Regions from separate parts of the Paenibacillus sp. NPDC057934 genome, predicted to be linked through region 4. Evidence: riboswitches for the same ligand, from Rfam matches in the RefSeq annotation. Region 4 holds a riboswitch; each other region holds the start of a gene.

Region 1 (3,115 bases), on a different contig from region 4:
AATAACCGAGACCTTCATCGGAGTGCTGATTGCCATTCTTATCAATATGATTATCGTTCCGCCGAAGGGGTTCGTCAAGGTAAAAGCCTTGGCACTTGAAGGAAGCCAACTGCTAGCAGAAGCACTGAGAGGTCTTGCCGCTGGCGAAAAAAGTTCGGTAAAGGGCAATACAGTATCGAAACAAGCCGGTGAACTGCTGAAGCGAAGCGGCAAAAAGCAGAAAGAGATTCACTACACGCTATCGCATTACCAATGCCGAAATGAATTGAACAGGCTTAGCACTGCTACTTCTCATCTTAAAACCGTTCATGCCTATGTGAAGGAAATTGCCGATGAGATCGCCCTGCTGCCACCGCATTATGCAGCTGCAGAAGGGATGACTGGTTCGCTGGAAGCCACTGCCGATTGCATCGCACTGTACGGAACGAAGACCCTGTCCGATACCGAGTGCCCCCGTTCCCTCCCAGACGCCCTACGCCATGCACGGGAATTGCAACTCTCTTGCTTCTCCAAGCTTCAGAGTCATTGCCCTCTGACCGCTATGCGCGATCTTGGTGCAGTCTTCTCGCACCTGAACCGGGTGCTGGATGAGGTGGAACGGGCGGAATATGCCACCTGTTCGGCGGTACCGCACGAAGCTAAGCGAGACATCGCCCAAGGTATTCGTTACATGAAAAAAGGACTCTCCCACAAGTTATAACGTGGAGAGTCCTTTCATTTTACTAAAACCATCTTACACGTTATAATTAAGGAAATGTGGAATATATAGGTACTTTCTACGGATTATGTGATCCTGTGAGAGACGTCCCGGGCCATCCGCCTTAGACGCCTCTCTTTTACATGTGAATGGTCTGGGTGAATTTATTTATTCCCTATTGTCAATTCGTTACTTTAGCACTAAAATTAAAAGGATTTAATGCCGACATTTTATATATACGACGTACCGGCGCCTTCTTTTTTTGTCGATTTTAGTCGATTAAAGTGCCTGATGCTGAGTATACATCATTGATCCATTTTTAAAGGCAAACTATTCGAAAGGGTAGGACGCAAAGCAATGGGCCTAAGAATGCACAAGTGCATTTATGGTTGCCAGGCTGCCAATTAGACGCCTACATGGCGGATATCCCTAGTGGATGATCGCACCGAAATAACGGTGCTCTCTATGTACAGATGCCTTTGATTATACAAAGAAGCGAGGTAACCGAATGCCGCACCGCCCTAATCCAAATGAAGTAAAAGAACTTGCCCGGCCTTTGCCAATAGATCCCTCCGAACAAATCTTGAATAGTGTTACAGAATCTCTACCACTAGACGACGCCAACAATAAGGATGGCATCATCATTATTCAAAATAATCAATTTTTCATCACCTCACCCTTATCTGGCGGCAAACCCGCTGTCGTCTCTCCCGTTCCTCCCCTAGTCCTTAGGAAGAACCGGCAGATCATTACTACCCCTACAGAAGTATTGTCATCCGACCGCCTGGAATGGGAGATTGAAGAGCCAGCTCCGTACGAGATCATAGTCTCCGAAGACAAGCTATCTGCCTTCCTTACCGTGCGACGAGTAGAACAGTACGCTTGGCGCCTGAAGAACTGTGCAGCCACGAATAACATCGCGGTCAGTGCGGAGCAGGACAAGAAAGCCCTGCTATCTACACTGCGCATCGAACAGGTCCTTGCCGATTTTGATAAAAAATCCATCTCACAGAATCTCAATATTCCCGCGATCTACGAGGAATTGAACCGCCCCACCGGACGGCCTGTTCGTGTTGCGGAAGGCACGGCGCCCAAACCTTCGATCGGTGCACGAATCGAAATTCCGTTCTCCGAGGAAGCCCTAACAGCAGAAATCTTCCATAGAAACGTGAGCGGACAGGAAGGGCAGAAATATCCGGACATTCCCGAAGTTCAGGAAGGTGACATCATAGCGATAAAGCATCCATCCATCGAAGGAGTGCCTGGATATGATGTGTATGGACATCTGCTTCCTGCTACACCACCTGAAGATATCCGGCTTACCGCCAAGGAACATACACAGCTTGTGTCCGGAGTGAAGGTCATGGCGCTTCGTACCGGCAGACCCCGCCTGACAGGAGTGAAGGGCTCCATCTTTGATATTGCTGCAGCGCACAGGGTTCTGGGGAATGTCAATTCTGAGACTGGGCATATCGTATTCGCGGGGGACGTTGCTGTTCACGGCGATGTGGAAGAGCGGATGATTATTGAGGCGATTGGAAATGTCTATATTTACGGAAGTGTGAAGAATGCGACCATCGCGGCAACCGGAAGTATTTGGATTCGGGGCGATGTGGCGGAGAGCAAGCTGTATTCGGGATATCATGGAGTATTCAACAACCGACTCTATCATCTCTCCAAACAGATCATGGAGGAAGGCATTCTGCTACGGAAGGCAGCCAAGGTATTGTCCCAAAAGCTAGCCAACCGCCAGCAGCCTGTCAATTACGGCCAGGTCATTCAGCTTCTGCTCGATACCAAATATAAACGATTCGCGATTCTGATCCCCGAGCTCCTAAACGTTCTCTCTGACATCAAGCATACCTACCCTCAGGATACGAAACAGTTGAAACGCTTGCTGGAGGTCTTTTTGCAGCCAGATCAGTTTATCGGGTTGTTGAATGATGCGCTTGTGGAATCCTTCCTGAAGTTGCTAAAGGATATGTACAGAGGCATTGTTGTTATGCAGGAGACTAAAGTCCGGATTGATCTTCCCTACAGCGATAGCAGCAGCATTCATTCTGGCGGCAACATCACCCTTTACGGAGAAGGCACTCGGAAAAGTGAGCTGTTGTCCGCTGGAGATATCGCCTACACAAGCAGAAATGCGGTCTGTGAAGACTCCAATCTGGAAGCCAAGGGTGCCATCACAGCACAGACGGTTGGAGGGACAAGTGAAGTCAAGTCCACCTTAAAGGCCGGAAAGAGGCTTGTTCTGCACAAAATGAGCGGTGGTACAATCAGTGTTGGCGGCTACTCGGAAGAGGTTACCGAACCACTGGAGAACGCTGTGATCACACCACAGACGCTACAGCGCCGACAATAAAATAAAAGGAGGTCCCTCGCGACAATGTCAGCAGGGACCTCCTTTTACTATTC
Region 2 (3,115 bases), on a different contig from region 4:
CCAAGGCTTTGGCTCCATACTCTCCTGATAAGTTAGCAAAGTGGTTCAGACCACTATTGATATTTTTGTCCAAATTGTCGCTCATAAATTGGCCCCCTGATTAAAGATTCACTACACGGTGTGCTGTAGGTGGTACTTCGTCACGGTCTGTCAACAGTTCGATTACGGCTACCTTGTTCAAGGCTACTGCATCTGCGATCGCAGCGGAGAATTGATCCAAAGTTTCACAGCGATATCCGGTTGCTCCAAGCGATTCGCCGAACTTCACCGCGTCCATTGGGACTTCGAATAGGGTTCCGTCAATTCGGCCCGTAGTCTTCTCCATACCCTTTAGTGCCATATCCAGCTGCATGTTGTTGACAACGATAAAAATAACCGGGATATCCTTACATGCTGCTGTATTAATCTCAGCGCCCAGCATCATAAAGCACCCATCGCCAGTCACACAGAAGATCGTTTCATCCGGTGATGCAACCTTGGCGCCGATAGCCATGCCAATTGCGTTACCCATGCAGGCAAAATAGGCATCGAACACAAAACTGCCCGGTTTTTTAACGTTATACCATTTAACGGCATTAAAGCCATGGCTTCCATCATCCACGAACACCGTGTTGTTGTATGGAATAAAATCACTCATCACGCTCATAACTGAAGCGAGGGAGAGGCCTGGAAGCTCAGGCAGTTCTTCCCGATAGTTAAAACTTGGAGTATTATGTTTGGTCACAGAATCTCTATCCAGGTGTTCAAGATAATACACAAGATTATCACGCAGATCCCCGGAGACCGGTATAGTTTTGGAGGTTAGAATTTTGCCTACAAACGTAGGGTCGCTATCAAACTGAATTAATGTTTCTGGATGATTCTCGCGTTTGAGATTACAGATGGTCATATCGCTCAGGCGGGAGCCCAGCACGATATACAAATCACTATGATTTAGCATGTCATCGCCATGCGTACATCCGCCGACACCGACAGGACCGTGATAGAGCGGGTGATCCCAAGGAATAGCACCTTTGCCACCAGGAGAGGTCACGACAGGGATGTTGAATGTTTCAGCCAGTTCGATCAGCTCTTTATGAGCCCCGGAACGGTTAACACCTTTACCGGCAATAATTAGCGGATTCTCAGCATTGTTGATAGCGTTGATTACACGGTCAAAATTGGAGATGCTGACGAGCGATTCACGCTCTGGATAAACTACCGGGAATTCTTCCAGCAGTTCAGTCTGAACGTCGAACGGCAAGCAAAGATGAACGGGACCACGGGTACCGCCCAGAGCAATAGAGATAGCATGATTGAAAATGGTGCTCAAGTTATCGCCACGTTCTACAAGTTTGCTGAACAGGGTAGCCGGTTTGAACATATCAGCTAGATCAGCCAGATATGAGGAAGAATCCTGACATTGCGGAATACCTAGTTCTTTTATGGATTGATGCCCTGTAATAAATAGTACCGGAAGGTTATTCGCCTTGGCATGGGCCGCTGCAGTAAGCAGGTTCGTGCCTCCGGGACCGGATGTTCCGAAAGCAACGCCTAGTCCGCCAGTCTTGAGTGCATAGCCTGCGGCTTCAAAGCCGGAACTGGATTCATGTCTTCCAGGAATAAACTCAATACCGTAATCCACCATCTTCAGAACTAAGGGACAAATGGATTTACCAATAATACCAAATGAATGGGTTACTCCGAGGTTACGTAGTGCCTCCGCCATATAATCTGCGACTGTCTTCAAAAAAAACACCTCTCAAGTAAATGAATTGGGTTAAGTAAAAGATAATTATATTATCGTTCTGGTAGTGCCAAATGATTAGAACGATACTAACGGGTACAAAGAAACAACAAAACCTGTGCTCGAATAATGGAGCACAGGTTGGTAGCAAAAAACCGCCACTCAGACCGCAAAATTAAGTCGATCTTCCTGGTTTTTACTGCAACCTGGCAGTCATGGCCCCGAAAAAATGAGGCTGTAGATCCATGGCTTTGCGTCATTCCTTTTCAGGAATTTTGCCCATATAAATTTTATAACTAATTATAAGAATAATTTTCCTTTACATTATATTCCTAGCTCGTCTTTGTCAATATATTTTACACAAACGAACTCGGAATTTGACGAAAAATATGAAAGAAAGTAGGAATTTAGTTTTAATTTAAAATGTATCCAAGGGTGCATTGTAAAATGGAATACGGTTACAAATAGGTCTGAAGCAAGCATTTAATCAGGAGAAAGAGCAAGATTTCATTTGAGGGATTGGTGTGAAAATGCAAATTAGATGAAAACTATTGGATGGACAAGATTAGATATTAATTGAAGAAATTAGTTGAATCAAGATTTAAGATGATGTTTTTCATGAAAGGCAATGAATCATAGTGCTCAAATTCTTTTGAACTGCACAGGAGGGGATTAGGTTGAAAGTAGGGTATTTGAGAGGGGAGTGGATAAACAAAAATTGTGGTTATAAACTTTCAGAAAGGCTTGAAAGTGATATAATACAAACGTTTCATAAATTGAAAAACTGCCGTATAAGACAGAGCTTATACGGCAGTTTTGTGCTGCAATGAATAAAAATAAAATTTTTATGACAAATTCTAAAATTTAAAAATATGAATCGTTTTTTGCAGCTGGAAGACAGCTGATGTCATTTTTTCACTCTCATCCGCAACGGATTGCAGGGCATTGATCTGTTCACTCATCGATGCAGAGACCTCTTCGGTGCTGGCTGCTGTTTGCTGAGTAATTGCTGAGATGTTCTCAATCGCTGTGGAGATCTTCAGGGCGCTGTCCAGCATCAGGTCGCTTTCCGAAGAGAAGGCGGCGATTTGCTCGGTAATGTACTGTACGCTTTGGACAATTTGCCCGAAAACCTGTGCAGTTTGAATGATCATTTCATTCTGTACCTGAACGACTTCCTCATTGATGGTAATGTTCGCAATGGCTTCCTTAATATCGCTCTCAATGCTTCGTACCAGGCCGAAGACCTCTTTGGTCGAGGCGGTGGATTCCTCTGCCAGTTTGCGTACTTCCTGGGCAACCACGGCGAACCCGCGACCATGCTCTCCGGCACGGGCAGCTTCGATGGAAGCGTTCAGGGATAAAAGGTTGGTCTGTTCCGCAATTTCG
Region 3 (3,115 bases), 100 kb from region 4:
GGGTGATATCATCACCAGAGACTTCCAGCTGAAGAATAGTGGCTCACTTGATATTTCCCAAGTGCTGCTGAAGACGGCAGCTCAGGTTATAGATGTGAACAATGACAATGGAACTCATAATTTGAAAGATGACATTGTGGTCACCTTCTTGGTTAATAAAGACAAGATATCTTCTCCGGTCCTTGTTAAAAAATTGTCTGAGCTGGAAAGTCTGTCACCAGACCTTGTAAAAGCAGGCATCCTTGGTTCAGTTTTCGGGGAAAAATCAGGGATCAAGGCAGGAACTCTAGATAAGCTGTCCGTTCAGTTTGCCTTTGTCGACAACTTCCAGCCACAGAACTACTACCAGGGGGATAGCCTGAAATTGAATTGGACCTTCGAGGCCAAACAAGGCGCTGGCGAATACAAATAAGCCGTCTGATCTAAATTCAGTATCCATTTTGTCTACCATTTTATTAACCATATAAGAGGAGGAATTTAATCATGGGTATCAAAAAAACATTGGGTCTTGGTGTAGCCTCAGCAGCTTTGGGATTGTCTTTAATCGGGGGCGGCACCTTCGCTTACTTCAGCGATACAGCGGAAAGCACAGCAACTTTCGCTGCTGGCACGCTCGATCTGAATACTAATCCTACCCAAAATGTGAACCTGAGCAATCTGAAACCAGGTGACATCGCTGTCCGCAGCTTCACTCTACAGAACAACGGCACACTTGACATTAAGGAATTGAAGCTGGCTACAGCGTATAATGTTACGGATGCTAACACCAACAATGGCTCAGAGGATCTCGGTGCACACTTTAAAGTAAAACTCCTTGACAGCAGCTATACTAGTGGTCCGATTACTGGCCATGTCGTTGGCGAAGCAACACTCAAGGATTTGCAGAGCAATCCGGGCTACGATCTGGTAGCTAACGCCTTCCCAGGTGGCATCTCCGCAGCCCAATCCAAGACGCTCAAGTTAGCCTTTGAGTTTGTTGAGAACAATCAGGATCAAAACATCTTCCAAGGCGACAAACTGGACGTGACTTTGACCTTCAACGCCAAGCAAGGCGCTGGCGAATTTAAATAAACCTGTTCTTATAAAAAATACCGGCATCTCTTAGACCCTTAATCGGGCTGGGGCATGCCGGTTTTTGATCCAGTCCCCTCCCTCTTTCTCCTCTGAACAGCAATGTGTCTTTGTCCGTTTCAAGGAAATTTGTTATACTTATACAAAAAGTACGGAGGGGCGTTGTCATCGTGCCTGATAATATGGGAGGACGTATCCATGAACTCCGGGTCGAGAAGGGCTTATCCTTATCCGAGCTTGCGGACAAGGCGGATGTGGCCAAGTCGTACCTGAGTAATGTTGAAAGAAATATTCAGTCCAACCCCTCTATCCAATTCATTGAGAAAATTGCCGACGCGCTCCAAGTCTCTATTCACGTGTTGCTATATGGAGATCTCTCCGACACGGAAGATACGCCTCTGGATTCGGAATGGTTCCGGCTCGTGCAAGAGGCAATGAGCTCCGGCATCAGCAAGCGGGAGTTCAAGGAATTTCTGGATTATCAAAAATGGCGTCTTGAACAAAAGGATTAATGATTCCGGCCCTGAGCGCTTCAATGCCTTGGAGACCCATCATATAGAGAAGGGCACAGCATATGCTGTGCCCTTCTCTATATGTATCCTGTTATGATTCAAGCTGCTAAATTGCCTTTAAAGCCTTTTCATTAAAGAAACGGCGAATCTCCTCCGCCTTGATGCCCGCCTTCTTGGCACTCAGCAGCAAATATACCCATTCTAAATCCAGATCGACTGTCTGTAGTTCTCCGTTGCTCCCCTGGTTGGACTTATCCAAAAAATCTCCTCCTAAGATTTCTCGTCCCCAGGCAGTCCGGCCGTCTTAGTATTTCTACCTTAGACCCGAGACTTTGTGCCCCTGTCTTTCAACAGGTTTACCCTTTACTGGACCCTTTACATGAAAGGATCTGGCTAGAAATTATTATTAAAAACCTTACTGCAATAACATTATACAAGAAATAATCGGAAAAGTGTGTCGTTTTCTGGAAATTTCTAAGGAGACAAATGTAAAAAGTTTAGCTCGTTTGGACTAATACCTGTCCAATCTGAAACTATCTGTACGAAATGTAAAATTTTAAATTCATGAATAAATATACTAATCCATACGAACTATATAAAGTTATTAACCAAAATTCAAATCCTCTAAACAGCTTTTCCTGTCAATTCAAGGTCTATAGCATCATTTTACTAGTTCCGACCTCTTAGACTAATCTATTTATGGCGCTATGGCATCAATGACCGGGCTGAACCATACCGTTTTGCGATTGGATTGGACGAAAGTATGAATTGATTAAGGCCACCGAAAGTAGCACAATAGAAAGGAAATGAAAACGCAACCATCACAGCTCCGAACAAGGCCCATACCAGCGCCCCGCGTTTGGAGTTCATCCGTTAGGAGGATGTATTCATGGCAGCCAAAGAGCCCTACAATGAATCTGTTTGGAGCAAATATTACGGTCCCAATCTGGGCTACATTCAAGAGAAGTATGAGCAGTTTGTGAAAGACCCCTCCTCAATTGAAAATAATTACCGTGAACTTTTTACTGTTTATGGCCCGCCTCCCCTGGCGCCGGATGCCGAACCAGCTCCGCAGCCTATCGTCTCGGGAGATGCCGTTTGGCTTCGCAAGGCTGTTAAAGCCTCCAAGCTAATCGCTAACATTCGTATATATGGCCATTTGGCCGCCAATATTGACCCGCTGGAGCGGGATCACAACCCTATGATAAAATGGCTGAATCACGAAACGTATGAACTTACGCGTGAGGACCTCATGGCCCTCCCTGCTTCGCTGATTTGGGAGAATGTACCGGATAATATTCAAACCGCTTGGGACGCTGTTCACCGGATGCGCCAAGCCTATACACAAACTATCGCCTACGAATTTGGTCATGTGCATGATGAACAGGAACTTCGCTGGTTGAACAGCCAGGCAGAGTCCGTTAACTCACCTGCTCCACTAAATACCGCTGAACGCAAGGAATTGCTGAGCCGGTTGATTCAAGTGGAACAGTTCGAGACCTTCCTGCACAAGACTTTCGTGGGCCAAAAGC
Region 4 (3,115 bases):
CAACTTTGTTAATTGTGGTGTTGGATAAGAAGTTCGATATCTAGATAAATGAGTTATAGTAGGGATGTACACCTGATGGCTCAGTGAAATAAAGAAGGAGATAACACAACATGCGTTGCTTAACAATACGGCAGCCCTGGGCTACATTGGTTGCGCTTGGTGAGAAAAACTACGAAACCCGTTCATGGCGAACGGCATATCGTGGAGAACTGGCAATCCATGCCGGTCTTAAAATAGACAAGGCCGCATGTAGACGAGAGCCGTTCCAATCGCTACTCGCAAAGCTCGGCTATACAGAAGGGAATTTACCCACGGGTGTTATTATTGCTACAGGGAAACTGAAGGAGTGCCATGGTATTACTGGGTTGAATGGTATTACTGGGTTGAATGGTGTGGCGCAGTGGATAAGCGAGAACGAACGGGCTTTTGGCGACTATACAGAAGGACGTTTCGCTTGGGAGCTGGAGGATGTTCGCCCGCTGGTTCATCCCGTCCCGGCCAAAGGGCGACTGGGCTTCTGGGAGTACCCCCTTTCGGATGAAGAGGAACATTTCTGATCTTCGTTTAACAAAAATCGTGACATTTTTTAAGCTAATTTTTATCTTAAGATCAGCTTATTTTCAGGTTCGGGGGTTATATTGGATTTACCAAACGCCCCCCAGTGTTTAGTGGTATAGATTTGGGTCCTGCCAACTCCCATGGCAGGGCCTATTTTTTTAACCGATCCTTAGCATAGGGTAGATTTAGAGTTGAGGGGCAGGATTGATTCTGTATTGCTCCTGCTCATTTCGGAAAGCCGAAATATCCAGTCCTAGATACTTGCGCATATGGATTCCTGCTTGTGCGGCAATGAGTTCATTCAGCAGCAGCATCCGTTCGTGATATCCCCGGCAGATGAATTTAGCCTCAAGGCCATGCGGGAGCTTATGTTGTTCATATACCTTAATGCCGCGAATTCTCATCTCCGTGCGGATATCCCTGAGATCTGCAGTAGCTGCATGGGCTGCCGTATCCAAAACTTCAAGATAAGGTGAAGGTGTTCGGAGCTGCGCGGAAATGATGCTGGCATCGCGTTCAAAAGCAGATAGGATCAGCGGGAGAAGCAAATACGATTTTACCAGATGATTGTCTATACTCTCGGCTTTGTGCATGCGTATCACCACCTAAAATGAGAACGTGTATTCCTATTCTACTCCGAATTTCAAAAAATATTCAATGGTATTTATAAACTAACACAATATTGTGATGTAATTCACAATTCATTCGAAGGAATGATATTATATTTAATTTGAAATACTAAAAGGAAGACTATTGTAATATTGGGGAGAAGTGAGCCATGGAGCATGAAGGGAATATTTATCGGGGTATGTTGTTCGGACTGTTCCTGAGTATTCCGTTATGGATATCAATTATCGGGTGGATACAGATGTTCTAAAAAGAGGATAAAATGACGATTTGAAGCGCCTTTTGGCGCTTTTTTCATTTAAATATTGTACAAAAAGGAATTCGTTGACAATGCGATAACGCCAAGCTACACTATTGATAAATTACAGCAAAAAATATCACGCAGGGCCTGCCGTATGTTGTTTTGCGGGCATTTCTAGTAAGTTATTATCGTCATGTATAATAGCAAACCGTCTGAAAAGACGGGACGCAAAGTCCAGGAGTCTAAAGTACTGACAAGTGCCATGACCGTCCGACTGCCATGAAGAGAGCTTCTCTACTTCTTGGTGGTCTTTTTTTGTTGTCATCGTAGCTGCTACGAGATCATATAAAATTTAATAGGAGGTGTAAGCATTGAGGAAAAAAATGAAGTCGGCAGTGAAATTGTTCCTGGCAGGGCTGCTGACAGTGGGAAGCACGTTTTCCCTGGGCGTCCCGGTGAACGCAACATCGGGCTTGCCGTATACCCCCACGCCAGTTTTGGGGGTTGCCGGGAATTTTAATGCTTTTGTGTTTGGAGACTTCACGCAGTCGAACGACCAGATTCACGGGCGGCTTGCGGCCGCAGGGAACATCAGCCTGAAAGGTTATGGCGTATCTAAGGATGCCCAGGGCGGCGATGTTCTAATTGCGGGAGGAAACATTAATTTGACTGATGGAACTGTGTATGGCACAGCCGTTTACGGGGGATCTTTGAGCAAGGAACGGGCTGATATCAAAGAAGGCGAGAGAAAGGCTACTCCAATTGATTTTGCTAGAGAAAAGCAATTTCTGATTAATAAATCGGCTGAGCTGGCGTCTCTCCCCGAGGCAGGATCTTTCAAGAAGGAATACGGGAAAATAACCATCAACGCCCCGGAAGCCTTTAATGTCGTGAATCTATCCGCCTCCGATTTGGCGGATGCCAACGGTCTTCAGTTCAACATTGCAAACAATGGCACTGTTATAGTCAATGTTAGCGGAGGCGCGATCAGCATTCCAAGTTTTCAAATCTGGGGAGGAAGTCCCCGGAAGGTATTATTTAATTTTTATCAAGCAGGCTCAATCAGTATAGCTAATACAACGATAGAAGGTACAATTCTGGCGCCAAAAGCGAGTGTGTTCTACAGTTATGCGGAGTTGCATGGCACGTTGATAGCCACTTCATTCAACGGTTTTGTGCAAATGCACCATTATCCGTTTGAAGGAACCACCCCGTCAACAACGCCTACGCCAAGCCCAAGTCCGACACCGTCTGCTACCCCAACACCATCACCGAGTGCAACGCCGAAACCAACAGCTACACCGACAGCGACGGCAACACCAAGTCCGAAACCGACAGCTACACCAACAGCGACGGTAACACCAAGTCCGAAGCCAACAGCTACGCCGACGCCAACGCCAAGTCCGAAGCCAACGGCAACACCGACAGCGACGACAACACCAACGCCAACACCATGCCCAACACCAACACCAACGCCAACACCAAAGCCGACAAAAACACCTAAACCAACGGCTACGCCGACAGCGACGCCGAAACCAACACCGACAGCAACGGCAACACCAACAGCGACGCCGAAGCCAACACCAACGGCAACGCCGACACCAACAGCGACGCCGAAGCCAACACCAACGGCTACGCCGACACCAACAGCGACGCCGAAGCCAACACCAACACCAACGGCTACGCCGA

What was found. Region 4 has a riboswitch for cyclic di-GMP ahead of ACFVRY_RS11580 (choice-of-anchor A family protein). Riboswitches for the same ligand answer to the same signal wherever they lie in the genome.
Region 1: another riboswitch for cyclic di-GMP. It lies ahead of ACFVRY_RS23020 (FapA family protein); the one in region 4 lies ahead of ACFVRY_RS11580 (choice-of-anchor A family protein).
Region 2: another riboswitch for cyclic di-GMP. It lies ahead of ACFVRY_RS04615 (thiamine pyrophosphate-binding protein); the one in region 4 lies ahead of ACFVRY_RS11580 (choice-of-anchor A family protein).
Region 3: another riboswitch for cyclic di-GMP. It lies ahead of ACFVRY_RS11135 (anti-repressor SinI family protein); the one in region 4 lies ahead of ACFVRY_RS11580 (choice-of-anchor A family protein).

The regions. Positions count from the first base shown of each region.
Region 1 is NZ_JBHVPB010000010.1:225,054-228,168, reverse strand. It holds gene ACFVRY_RS23025 (FUSC family protein) at 1-700, shown strand, start outside; cyclic di-GMP riboswitch class I at 1,012-1,102, shown strand; gene ACFVRY_RS23020 (FapA family protein) at 1,206-3,062, shown strand.
Region 2 is NZ_JBHVPB010000002.1:24,214-27,328, forward strand. It holds gene ACFVRY_RS04610 (carboxymuconolactone decarboxylase family protein) at 1-85, opposite strand, end outside; gene ACFVRY_RS04615 (thiamine pyrophosphate-binding protein) at 101-1,738, opposite strand; cyclic di-GMP riboswitch class I at 1,924-2,016, opposite strand; gene ACFVRY_RS04620 (methyl-accepting chemotaxis protein) at 2,584-3,115, opposite strand, start outside.
Region 3 is NZ_JBHVPB010000004.1:283,741-286,855, reverse strand. It holds gene ACFVRY_RS11150 (TasA family protein) at 1-412, shown strand, start outside; gene ACFVRY_RS11145 (TasA family protein) at 484-1,071, shown strand; gene ACFVRY_RS11140 (helix-turn-helix domain-containing protein) at 1,254-1,583, shown strand; gene ACFVRY_RS11135 (anti-repressor SinI family protein) at 1,690-1,842, opposite strand; cyclic di-GMP riboswitch class I at 1,870-1,954, opposite strand; gene ACFVRY_RS11130 (2-oxoglutarate dehydrogenase E1 component) at 2,473-3,115, shown strand, end outside.
Region 4 is NZ_JBHVPB010000004.1:388,324-391,438, forward strand. It holds gene ACFVRY_RS11570 (ASCH domain-containing protein) at 111-557, shown strand; gene ACFVRY_RS11575 (YhjD family protein) at 744-1,151, opposite strand; cyclic di-GMP riboswitch class I at 1,619-1,708, shown strand; gene ACFVRY_RS11580 (choice-of-anchor A family protein) at 1,798-3,115, shown strand, end outside.